Regions from separate parts of the Acidovorax sp. GW823-FHT02H02 genome, predicted to be linked through region 3. Evidence: predicted binding sites of a transcription regulator. Region 3 holds the regulator's gene; each other region holds the start of a gene.
The links. The regulator FNR, encoded in region 3, switches genes on or off when oxygen is low (the NO sensors DNR and NnrR bind a similar motif). The targets are predictions, from matches to a motif close to TTGATNNNNATCAA.

Region 1 (4,088 bases), on a different contig from region 3:
GCCATAGTCAGTTTCAGCCAAAAGGCCTTGATTGTGCGTGCATCAAGCGCTGCGAGCTATTAATTAAATAGCATTCATTCCCGGCAAAAGCAGGCCCTGCTGCGCCGCCACCGCCTCGCGCAAAAACGCCCAGGTGGCCTGGATGCGCGCCACATGCTTGTTGTCGGCGGGCATGGACATCCAGAACGTGCGCTGGAACCGCGCCACACCGGGCAGCACCGGCACCAGCGCAGGGTCTTGCGCCGCCACAAACGCCGGCAGCACCGCCAGCCCCGCCCCGGCACGTGCGGCCTCGTACTGTGCCAGGATGCTGGTGCTGCGCAGCGCAAAGTGCGCGGGGCGGTGCAGTTCGTCCAGGATCTGCAGCTCCTTGCTGAACAGCAGGTCGTCCACGTAGCTGATGAAGGTGTGGCCGCGCAGGTCGTCAGCGGTGTGGATGGGCGCGTGCCGCTGCAGGTAGCTGGTCGCGCCATAGAGCTGCAGCACATAGTCGGTGAGCTTGACCACCAGCACCGCGCCGCGTGCCGGGCGCTCCAGCGAGATCACGATGTCGGCCTCGCGCCGCGACAGGTGCACCAGGCGCGGCAGGGCCAGCAGGTCCACCACCAGCCCCGGATGGCTCAGCGCAAAGCGCGCCAGCTGCGGCGCCAGGATCAGGTTGCCAAAGCCCTCGGTGGTGCCGATGCGCACCAGGCCGTGCAGGCCCTGGCGCACGCCGGGCGCGGCGTTTTCCACCGCCAGAAAGGCCGCCTCCATGGCCTCGACCTGGGGCAGCAGCGCGCGCCCGGCCTCGGTCAGCCGGTGGCCGCCGGCCTCGCGCGCAAACAGGGCCGAGCCCACCTGTTTTTCGAGCGCCTGCAGGCGGCGCGCCACCGTGGTGTGGTCCACCGCCAGGCGGCGCGCGGCGCCCACCAGCGTGCCGGCGCGGGCCAGTTCCAGAAAGTAGCGCAGGTTGTCCCAGTCCATGGCGTCACCGGGCACGCCGTGGGGTGCGCTCGTCCAAGGGTTCGCTGGGCGCACGGCTGAGCGCGTTGTTGCCCCGCACCAGCGTGCGCAGCATGTCCATGAACACCGCACGCTGCTCCGGCGCCAGGGGTTCGAGCATGCGCTCTTGTGCGCGCAGCATGCCGGGCTCCACCTCCTCCAGCAAACGCTGGCCGTCGGGCGTGATGGTCAGCAGGCGTACGCGCCGGTCCTCGGGGTGGGCGTTGCGCTGCATCAGGCCCCGCGACTCCAGGCGGTCGATCACGCTGCCAATGGTGGAGGTGTCAAAGCCGATGGTGCGCGCCAGCGTGCGCTGGTCAATGCCCGGCTCACGCCCCACGGCATACAGCGCGGCGAATTGCACGGGTGTGATTCCACTGGCCTGCGTCTCCTCCAGAAATACCGCCACGGCGATCTGCTGCAGACGGCGGATATGGAAACCGGGAAGGTTGTCGATCTCTACGGACATGAAAAATTAAGGGTTTCCACTAATCTTGATTCACATCATTTTAGGACCTACACTAATCATCAGTGTACTTTTCATATGCACACTGTTTATTGATCCACATCAGCATCACAACCGACGGAGACAGCGGCAATGACAGTTTTGAACATTCCCACGGCACCAGTCCTGGTCGCCGGCGGCGGCATCGGTGGCGTGGCGGCAGCACTGGCTCTGGCGCGCCAGGGGTACGCGGTCAAGGTGCTGGAGCAGGCCCCCCAGCTCGGCGAGATCGGCGCAGGCATCCAGTTGGGCCCCAACGCCTTTGCGGCGTTTGATGCCCTGGGCATTGGCGAGCTGGCGCGGGCCCGCGCGGTCTACACCGATGAAATGGTCATGCACGACGCGCTGGACGAGCGCCTGGTGGGCCGCATCCCCACCGGCGACGCCTTTCGCCAGCGCTTTGGCAATCCGTATGCGGTGATCCACCGCGCGGACATCCACACCTCGCTGCTGGAAGGCGCCAAAGCGCATGGCAACATCGAGACGCTGACCGGCACCCGCATCGAGCGCGTGGAGCAAACCGGAGATACCGTCACGGTGTATGACCAGCATGGCGTGGCGCACCGGGGCCAGGCCCTGATCGGTGCGGACGGTGTCAAATCCGCCGTGCGGCAGCAATATGTGGGCGACGCCGCCCGCGTGTCGGGCCATGTGGTGTACCGCGCCGTGGTCGAGAAGAACGACTTCCCCGAAGACCTGCGCTGGAACGCCGCCAGCATCTGGGTCGGCCCCAACTACCACCTGGTGCACTACCCGCTGCGCGGCGGCGAGCAGTACAACGTGGTCGTGACCTTCCACAGCCGCGAGCACGAGGAATGGGGCGTGCGCGAGGGCAGCCGCGAGGAGGTGCAGAGCTACTACCGCGATTGCTGCCCGCGCGCCCACCAGCTGATCGACATGCCCAAGAGCTGGAAACGCTGGGCCACCGCCGACCGCGAGCCCATCGGCCAGTGGACCTTTGGCCGCGCCACCTTGCTGGGCGATGCCGCCCACCCCACGCTGCAGTACCTGGCACAGGGCGCCTGCATGGCGCTGGAAGACGCGGTGACGCTGGGCGAAGCCCTGAAGCGCTGCGACCAGGATTTCCCCAAGGCGCTGTCGCTGTATGAGCGCTCCCGCATCGCGCGCACGGCACGTGTGGTGCTCTCGGCCCGCGAAATGGGCCGCATCTTCCACGCCAAGGGCGTGGAGCGCCTGGTACGCAACGACCTCTGGAAGAACCGCAGCCCCGAGCGCTTTTATGACGCCATGGAATGGCTGTATGGCTGGAAGGTGGACAACTGTCTGGCCGACTGAGCCTGCCATCGGCCCGTTCGTTCCACCTTCATTGACCGAAAGATTCCCCCATGAGCCTGATCGATACCGTACCTTCGCCCGTTCGCCTGCCCGCCGTGGCGGCCCATGGCCAGCCCGAGCCCACACCCGCGCTGGAGCAGCTGTACCGCGGATTTGAACGGGAGATGCTCGTGCCGCTGTGGACGCAGATCGGCGACCTGATGCCCCCCCATCCGCAGAGCAAGGCCAGTGCCCACCTGTGGCACTGGGACCGGCTGGTAGCGCTGGCCGATGAGGCCGGCCGCATCGTGCCGGTGGGTCGGGGCGGCGAGCGCCGGGCCATCGCCCTGGCCAACCCGTCCCTCGGCGGTAGGCCCTTTGCCACGCCCACCCTGTGGGCCGCCATCCAGTACCTGATGCCCGGCGAGGACGCACCCGAGCACCGCCATACCCAACACGCCTTCCGTTTCATCGTGGAGGGCGAAGGCGTCTGGACCGTGGTCAATGGCGATTCGGTGCGCATGTCACGCGGCGACTTCCTGCCCCAGGGCGGCTGGAACTGGCACGCCCACCACAACGCGGCCGACAAGCCCATGGCCTGGATCGACGGGCTGGACATTCCGTTCGCCTACTACACCGAGTCCCAGTTCTTCGAGGTGGGCCGCGATGCCATCAGCCCGGCCGAACGCATTTCGCCCGAGTTTTCGCGTTCCGAACGCCTGTGGGCGCATCCGGGCCTGCGCCCGGTCTCGCAACTGCAGGACCAGGCCGTCACGCCGATGCTGGCCTACCGCTGGGTGGACACCGACAAGGCGCTCAACGAACAACTGGCCCTGGAAGCCGAAGACCACGCCGCCACGCTGAGCCCCGGCCACGCCGCCGTGCGCTACACCAACCCCACCAATGGCCGCGACGTGCTGCCCACCATCCGCTGCGAGATGCACCGCCTGCGCAGCGGCGCCACCACCCGCACGCGCCGCGAGGTGGGCTCCTCGGTGTTCCAGGTGTTTGACGGCCAAGGCAGCGTGAAGGTGGGCGACCACCAATGGCCGGTGCGCCGTGGCGACATGTTCGTGGTGCCGTCCTGGCAACCGTTCACCGCCCAGTGCGATGCCGGCCAGCCCTCGCTGGACCTGTTCCGCTTCAGCGACACGCCCATTTTTGAAGCCGTGCATGCCTGGCGCGAACAGGTGGAACCCGCCTGATAACCCCCAAGCCCTTTTCTTCGCAGCACCCGCCTGCCCGCGCGGACAGGCCCTGCGCCCTTTATCCCTGACTGGAAGCCCCGATGACCGCTACCCCCTATCTCTGGCCCCCCTCCCCC
Region 2 (4,088 bases), on a different contig from region 3:
CCGCCGCCCGGCCAGCGCCAAAGCCGCAAACCACACCAGGCTGGCCGAGGCCGCCCCTGCCACGAACACCCACTTGAGGCCGCCGTCCTGGCGCGCACCAATCGAGCCCACCAGCACCACGGTGTCCAGGTAGACATGGGGGTTGAACAGCGTGATCACCGCCAGGGTGCCCAGCACACCCAGCAGACCCCGCGGGGCCGCGTCCTGCGGAGCACCCAGGCTGGCATCCGGCGCAACCAGCGCGCGCCACCAGGCAAACAGGCCATAGGCCAGCAGAAAGATGGCGCCGCCCACGGTGAGGTAATAAGCCAGCGCGGGCGAGCGCCCCAGCAACTGCGCCATGCCGGCCACGCCCACGCCGATCAGCAGCGCATCGCTGGCCACGCACCACGCCACGCAGGCGCGCACATGCTGGCCGCTGACGGCCTGGCGCAGCACATACAGGTTCTGGGCCCCGATCGAAACGATCAGCGAGAGGCAGACGGTGAATCCGGCGAGCCACGAAGAAGAAGCATGGGCAGTCCACATGGCACCGATTCTGGGCGGCGGTATGGATTAAGTAAAATTAATTCATCTGAATCAAAGTTAGCAGTTCTTCATGCTTGACTACATCGGACTCCAGGCCCTGGCCGCCGTGGTGCGCGAAGGCAGCTTCGAACGCGCGGCCCGCCGGCTGCACGTCACGCCCTCGGCGGTATCGCAGCGCATCAAGCAGCTCGAAGAACGCACGGGCCAGGTGCTGGTGCTGCGCGGCACGCCCTGCACCGGCACCGAGGCCGGGCGGCGGCTGTGCCTGCATGTGGAGCAGGTGGCGCTGCTCGAAAACGAGCTGCGCCGCACCAACCCCACGCTGATGCCCGACGGCCACGCCACGCCCCCCACGCTCAAGCTGGCGGTGAATGCCGATTCGCTTTCCACCTGGTTCATGGATGCCATGGCCGCTTTCACAGGCGGCGGCAACGAGCTGCTGGACATCCGCATCGACGACCAGGACCACACGGCCCAGCGCCTCAAGGAAGGCGATGTGCTGGCCGCCGTCACGGCCAGCGCGGGCAGCATTGCGGGCTGCAACACCTGGCCGCTGGGATCGGTGCGCTACGTGGCAGCGTCCAGCCCTGCCTTTGTGGCGCAGCATTTCGCGCACGGCGTCACCACCGAGGCCATCGCCCACGCGCCGATGATGACCTACGACCGCAAGGACCGCCTCCAGGAACAGTGGCTGCAACGGCAGGGTCTGGCCTCGCGCCAGAGTCCGCCCAAGCACTTTGTGCCGTCCAACGATGGCTTTGTGCGCGGCTGCGAGGCAGGCATGGGCTGGGGCATGCACCCCCGTTGGCTGATCCAGCGCCAGCTCGGCGCCGGCACCCTGATGGAACTGCTGCCCGGCACCGGCATGACCATGCCGCTGTACTGGGTGCACGCGCGCTCGGCCCAGACCAGCCTGGAGCGACTGACTGATTGCGTGATGGCGGCAGCCCGCCAATGGCTGGTGCCGGCAGAGAAAGCGTGAGCATCAAAGCCATCAAAAACATAGCCAATAGCGCCTACAGATAGGCCGCCGTCACTTTCGCCCTTTTCGCCTTTAAAACCGGTTCGTGGCCTTTGGATGGGGTACGTGGTTCCACCCCAGTATGCTTTAACACTTCCACCGTCAGGGGCTTGGATGCGCGCATAAATATACATTTTTCATGAATCTTAAAATCCGACGCACCAGCGCGTACCACAGGATTTCTGATGGGTCCTTGTAGTGCATCAAAAAAGCGGCGTGCGGCGCACGCCAGAACCACAAGGAAACCCACCCATGGACAGTGCAATACTGAGTTTGCTAGGGGCCTTCCTGCTGTCGATCATGGGACTGTTTGTCTTCATCTGGTCGATGCGCAAGGGCCTGCTGGTTGAAAATCCCCGGGCGGCTTCGGTCATCTTCGCGCGCGGCGAGATCGGCCAGATCGACGATCCGGCGCTGCAGGATGCCGGGCGTGCTCACCTGCAAGCGGCTGCCGCCGAGCCGGGCGACGACGCGCACGAGGGCCATGCCCCCGACCCGCAAGAGCTGGAGCACCGCGTGCAGGCCGACCGCTCCAGCGCCTTCCCCGTGTTCATGTTCATCGCCTTCGCCATTTTCTGGCTGGTGCTGGGCTCCGCGGCGGGGCTCACGGCCTCACTCAAGCTGCACATGCCCGACTGGCTGGTGGGCGAGGCCTGGCAGACCTTCGGCCGCGTGCGCACCATGCACCTGACGGCGGTCCTCTACGGCTGGATCACCAACGCCGCGCTCGGCCTCATCGTCTGGCTGCTGCCGCGCCTGCTGCGCACGCCGCTCATCGGCGCCGTGTGGGTGATGCTGGGCGGTGCGCTCATCAATGCGGGCATCGCCAGCGCCATCGGCGCCATTGGCGCGGGCTGGAGCGACGGCATGGAGTACCTGGAGATGCCGTGGCAGATCGGCCTGTTCATCGTCGCGGGCTTCCTCTGCATCATCGGGCCGGTGCTGTACACGCTGGTCAACCGCAAGGTCGAATCCCTGTACGTGAGCGTCTGGTACCTGGTGGCGGCGCTGCTGTGGATCACGCTGCTGTTCCTCGTGGGCAAGCTGCCCGGCGTGCACACCGGCGTGCAGCAGGCCACCACCAACTGGTGGTACGGCCACAACGTGCTGGGCCTGTGGTTCACGCCCATCAGCGTGGGCGCCATCTACTATTTCCTGCCCAAGATCATCGGCCGGCCGGTGCGTTCATACAACCTGTCCATCCTGGGCTTCTGGACGCTGGCCTTCTTCTACGGCCAGGTGGGCGGGCACCACCTGATCGGTGGGCCGATTCCGGGCTGGCTGAGTACGCTGTCCATCGTGCAGAGCATGATGATGATCATCCCCGTGGCGGCCTTCACCATCAACATGGCGGGCACCATGTGGGGCCGCATGCACCTGGTGCGCCACTCGCCCACGCTGCGCTTCATGATGTTCGGCGGGCTGATGTACATGCTGTCGTCGGTGCAGGGCTCGCTGGAGGCGCTGCGCAGCGTCAACCAGGTGGCGCACTTCACGCACTTCACGGTGGCGCATGCGCACCTGGGGGCCTATGCCTTCGTCACCATGGTGCTGTTCGGCGCCATCTACTTCATGCTGCCGCGCGTGCTCAACTGGGAGTGGCCGTACCCGCGCCTCATCTCGCTGCAGTTCTGGCTCGCGGCCATCGGCATCGGCATCTACTTCGTCGGCCTGACCATCGGCGGCTGGCTGCAAGGCCTGGCCATGCTCGACGCTTCGCGGCCCTTCATGGAGTCGGTCGCGTTGACCATCCCCTACCTGCAGTGGCGCAGCGTGGGCGGCGCGCTGATGGTGACCAGCCACCTCGTCTTCGCCGGCCACTTCCTGGCCATGGCGCTGCGCTTCGGCCCGGCGCGCACGGGGGCCGCCCTGTTCGCACCGGCATCTCCCAAGGCACTGGAGTTGGTCCATGGAAAATGAAATCAAGCTGGCGGCAGGGGCCATGGTGTCCCTGGCCGTGGCCACGGCGGCGCTGGTGGTGCTGCCCTACATGGAGGTGCGCGACATCACGCCGCCCGAAGGACTCAAGCCCTATACCAGCGCGCAGCTGCGCGGGCGCGAGGTCTATATCGCCAACGGCTGCGTGTACTGCCACACGCAGCAGCCGCGCGACCGCAACCTCGGCCCCGACCATGCACGCGGCTGGGGCCGCGCCTCGGTGCCGGGCGACTACGTGTACGACAAGCCGCACCTGCTGGGCAGCATGCGCACCGGGCCCGACCTGTTCAACATCGGCGCGCGCCAGCCCAGCAAGGACTGGCACCTGGGCCACCTGTACCAGCCGCGCGCCTATGTGCCGGGGTCCATCATGCCGTCCTACCCGTACCTGTTCGAAACCAAGGCCGCCGCCGAGCCGGGCGACGAGGTCGTCAAGCTGCCGCCGGGCCAGGGCCCCGAGGGCAAGGTGGTCGTGGCACGCCCCGAGGCGCTGGACCTCGTGAAGTACCTGCAGGGCCTGGACCACACCTACCCCGTGCTGCCGCCCCCGCCGCGCAGCGCCGCCGGCCCGGCCGCCCGTCCCGCATCCTGAGAGGCACCC
Region 3 (4,088 bases):
TGGGCTCAAACAAGACCTCGCCCTGGCACATCAGCGCCATGATGACGGCCCTGCGCACCAGGTCATCGCGATTCAGCGCCAACCCTCGCACCACGGGCAACCGCCCCTGATCCAGATGGTCGTAGTACTCCTCCAGCGATTTGGCGTTCTGGCTGTAGGTCGCGCCCACCCGGCCGATCGCGGATACGCCCAGGCCGATGAGATCGCAGTCGGGCTGGGTGCTGTAGCCCTGAAAATTGCGGTGCAGGCGCCCCTGCCGCTTGGCAACAGCCAACGCATCCGTAGGCAAGGCAAAGTGGTCCATGCCTACATAGACGTAACCTGCATCAATGAAGGCGTCCAGCGAACGCGAAAGCATGGTCACCTTGGCGGATGCGGCAGGCAGTTCTGTCGAGATGATGCGCCGCTGCGGCTTGAAACGATCAGGCAAATGGGCGTAGGCATACAAAGCGATTCGGTCGGGGCGCAATTGGGCCACCTGTGCCAGCGTGCGATCAAACGACTCGGGGGTCTGGCGCGGCAGCCCGTAAATCAAATCCACATTGACCGACTCAAAGCCCAGCGCACGAGACGCTTCCACCAGCGCAAACACCTGCTCTGCGGGCTGAATGCGGTGCACTGCCTTCTGAACCTCGGCATCAAAATCCTGCACCCCGAAGCTCAATCGATTGAAGCCCAGTTCCGCCAGCACCGCCAGCCGATCCGAAGTGACCGTGCGAGGATCCACCTCGATGGAATACTCACCACCCGGCGCAAAGGTGAAACTGCGCCGCAGCGTTGCCATGAGCTGGCGCAGTCCGTCATCCGAAAGAAAGGTCGGCGTGCCACCCCCGAGGTGCAACTGGCTGACCACCTGTCCGGTGCCGCAGTGGGCCGTGTGCAGATCAATCTCGCGGCTGAGGTAGCGCAAATACACGTCGGCACGGTCATGGTGCTTGGTGATGATCTTGTTGCAGGCACAGTAGTAGCACAACGATTCGCAAAACGGAATGTGGACATACAGCGACAGCGGCAGTGCCGTAGCGCCAAGCCGGCGCTGTGACAGCGCCAACACATAGTCCTCTTGCCCAAAAGCCTCCACAAACCGGTCAGCCGTGGGGTAGGAGGTATAGCGCGGTCCTGGTATGTCAAAACGGCGCAGAAGTTCTGGGGTAACAGCGGTCATGGGAAAATATCCTTGCGTGCATCGATACTGTGCCGTACCCTTTGATCCACGTCCTTGACCTTAATCAAGAAGGCGAATGGGCACAGGAGGGACAATTTGATTCAATTCAGCCGCCACGCGTGCACCGCGGGACAATGGAGTCCCAGCAGATACAAGCCAATTACCCAGACCTGTCCAGGTCCCAGTGCCCATGAACCCGCAAACCATCAAAGTCGCCTGCTCCAACTGTAACCTGCGAGAACTGTGCATGCCCGTAGGCCTGAACGAGCAGCAGTTGCAACGCATTGACGATATCGTGGCAGTGCGGCGAAAAATCAAGCGAGGAGGTACGCTCTTTCGCAATGGGGAGTCGTTCACCTCTCTCTATGCCATTCGCACCGGGTTTTTCAAGACCTGCGTCGCTACCGAAGATGGGCGCGACCAGGTCACAGGCTTTCAGATGGCGGGTGAAATCATTGGACTCGATGGCATCGTCAACGATCATCACACCTGTGACGCAGTCGCCCTCGAAGATGCCGAAGTGTGTGTCATGCCCTTTGATCGCATCGAAGAACTATCGCGCGAAGTCACGGCGCTGCAACACCACGTTCACAAGATCATGAGCCGGGAAATCGTTCGTGAACACGGCGTGATGCTTTTGCTGGGCAGCATGCGTGCAGAAGAGCGCCTGGCTGCGTTCCTGCTCAACCTGGTGCAACGCCTGCATGCCCGTGGGTTCTCGCAGTCCGAACTGGTATTGCGAATGACACGGGAAGAAATCGGCAGTTACCTGGGGCTCAAGCTGGAGACAGTCAGCCGCACGTTCTCGAAGTTTGTGGAAGATGGCACGGTGGAAGTCAAACAGCGCCATGTCCGCATTCTGGACACCGATGCACTCAAGCGCATTGTCAACAACCAGCAGGCTTGTCACTGATCGCTGTTCAGGCATGCAACCGTCACGGGCACGACGATGCCTTGTGGCAATCGCCCGGTCGAGCATCCGGAGGCACGGGGCAGCGGTTGAGTTCAAAGGGTGACATGGAGAGCAGCGTTGTCAACGCGCTGGCAACCATGGTAATGATCCAGAACGCAAAGAACGCAAGGGTATAGACCCCCTGGCGGGACAGAGTCAATGGCTGACCAAACCAATGAAGATCCTGTGGATCCACCATGGCGAAAACCAGCATTTCCAGGATCCCGGCCACCAGAAAAGCGGGCCATGCAATCCACATCAGGCGTTGTGTCCACATCGTGTGTTTCCTCGGGGTTGCGGAGGGCGTGTGTATGCGACCAGCTGGAACTCTGGTTCAGCGAGGCTGATCCACGGCAGGTGTCGCCGCATGGTTGCGGCCCTTGAGCGCGGGGGCCAAGCTTTTCTCTGGCTGTGCCAGCGTCTGGTTGATCTCAATCCCTTTGCGGTAATAGTCCTCCTCGACGACGGGGTCCGGCCGACTCACGGCAAGCCACAACGTAATGAAGCCGGCAATCACCACAATGACCGGTCCGGCAATCACCAGCCAGACATGCCCAAACTTCCACCATGGCTGGGGTCCGGGAGTAATAACGGGGCTGTTTGGCATGGAAACTCCTCAGGTATCAGCATATAGACCACAAGACGCCCTGCAGCGCACAGCGCGACCTTCACTCAATTGACTCAGCGTGGCACCAGGAATATGGATTTCTCTGTCACTTTGCCGCCGCTTTCCAGTGCAGATATATCGAAATGAATCGCATGGGAACCAGGGGCCGCAGATCCATACGGGATCTGCAACCGCACCGCTACCCAACGGGATTCTGCAGCACCAATGTCCACCTCCTGCTCCGAAGCCACTTCCAAGCCATCCAGCCCGCTCGCAGTAATGCGGTAGCGCTGCGCAGCCTCTGTGGCATTCATGATTTGCAGTCGATAGACATTTTCAAGCTTGCCCCCCGCAACAATGCGGGACAAGGCGGCCCGGTCACGCACGATGTCCACCTTCAGGGGTGTGCGCGTGGTCAGGCTGGCCAGCATGCCCACACACAAAGCCACCAGAACCGCGGTGTAAATGAGCACGCGAGGGCGCAGGACATGTCGCAGGATTTGCGACTGGCTCCAGCGACGCTGGACACCATTCTGGGTTGAATACCGTATCAAGCCTCTGGGGTAATGCATCTTGTCCATCACGGTATTGCAGGCATCCACGCAAAGACCACAGCCAATGCATTCATATTGCAAACCCTTGCGGATGTCGATGCCCACGGGACACACCTGCACACACAAGGTGCAGTCGATGCATTCGCCCAGACCCTTGGCCTTGTAGTCCACCGTCTTGACCCTGGGCCCGCGCGGCTCGCCGCGGGTTTCGTCATAGGTCACGATGAGGGTATCCCGATCGAACATCGCGCTCTGAAAACGCGCATAGGGGCACATGTATTTGCAAACCTGCTCCCGAAGGAAGCCGGCGTTGCCATAAGTGGCCAAGCTGTAGAAAAACACCCAGAAAATCTGCCAGGTGCCAGCAAACGCCAACAACTCGGGACCCAGTTCCCGAATCGGCACGAAATACCCGACAAAAGTGAAACCCGTCCAGAGGGAAACAGCAACCCAGACCGTCTGCTTCAAGAATTTCTTGCGAATCTTCTCAAAGGTCCAGGGACCGGCATCCAAGCGCAGACGTGCACTGCGATCACCTTCGATCTTGTGCTCTATCCACATGAATATCTCGGTATAGACCGTCTGTGGACAGGCAAAGCCACACCACAGACGACCCGCAACCGCAGTGAACAGAAACAGCGAGAGCGCTGAAATAATCAGCAAGCCCGTGAGATAGATGAAATCCTGTGGGTACAGGACCAACCCAAAAATATAGAACCGACGGGCACCAAGGTCAAACAGCACCATTTGGCGCTGGCCCCACTCCAGCCAGGGCAACCCATAGAAAACGAGCTGCGTGAGAAACACCAT

Region 1: AC1RDS_RS16320 (3-hydroxybenzoate 6-monooxygenase) is a predicted target of FNR. The motif match lies at 1,479-1,492, and genes of this name have one in related genera.
Region 2: AC1RDS_RS03660 (cbb3-type cytochrome c oxidase subunit I) is a predicted target of FNR. The motif match lies at 1,743-1,756, and genes of this name have one in related genera.

The regions. Positions count from the first base shown of each region.
Region 1 is NZ_JBXAJH010000016.1:9,792-13,879, reverse strand. It holds gene AC1RDS_RS16330 (LysR family transcriptional regulator) at 64-966, opposite strand; gene AC1RDS_RS16325 (MarR family winged helix-turn-helix transcriptional regulator) at 971-1,453, opposite strand; gene AC1RDS_RS16320 (3-hydroxybenzoate 6-monooxygenase) at 1,583-2,785, shown strand; gene AC1RDS_RS16315 (cupin domain-containing protein) at 2,836-3,969, shown strand; gene AC1RDS_RS16310 (fumarylacetoacetate hydrolase family protein) at 4,053-4,088, shown strand, end outside.
Region 2 is NZ_JBXAJH010000003.1:18,792-22,879, reverse strand. It holds gene AC1RDS_RS03670 (LysE/ArgO family amino acid transporter) at 1-528, opposite strand, end outside; gene AC1RDS_RS03665 (HTH-type transcriptional regulator ArgP) at 599-1,510, shown strand; gene AC1RDS_RS03660 (cbb3-type cytochrome c oxidase subunit I) at 1,802-3,469, shown strand; gene AC1RDS_RS03655 (cbb3-type cytochrome c oxidase subunit II) at 3,459-4,079, shown strand.
Region 3 is NZ_JBXAJH010000001.1:23,700-27,787, forward strand. It holds gene hemN (oxygen-independent coproporphyrinogen III oxidase) at 1-1,165, opposite strand, end outside; gene fnr (fumarate/nitrate reduction transcriptional regulator Fnr) at 1,356-2,078, shown strand; gene AC1RDS_RS00125 (hypothetical protein) at 2,101-2,394, opposite strand; gene AC1RDS_RS00130 (FixH family protein) at 2,452-2,724, opposite strand; gene ccoG (cytochrome c oxidase accessory protein CcoG) at 2,799-4,088, opposite strand, start outside.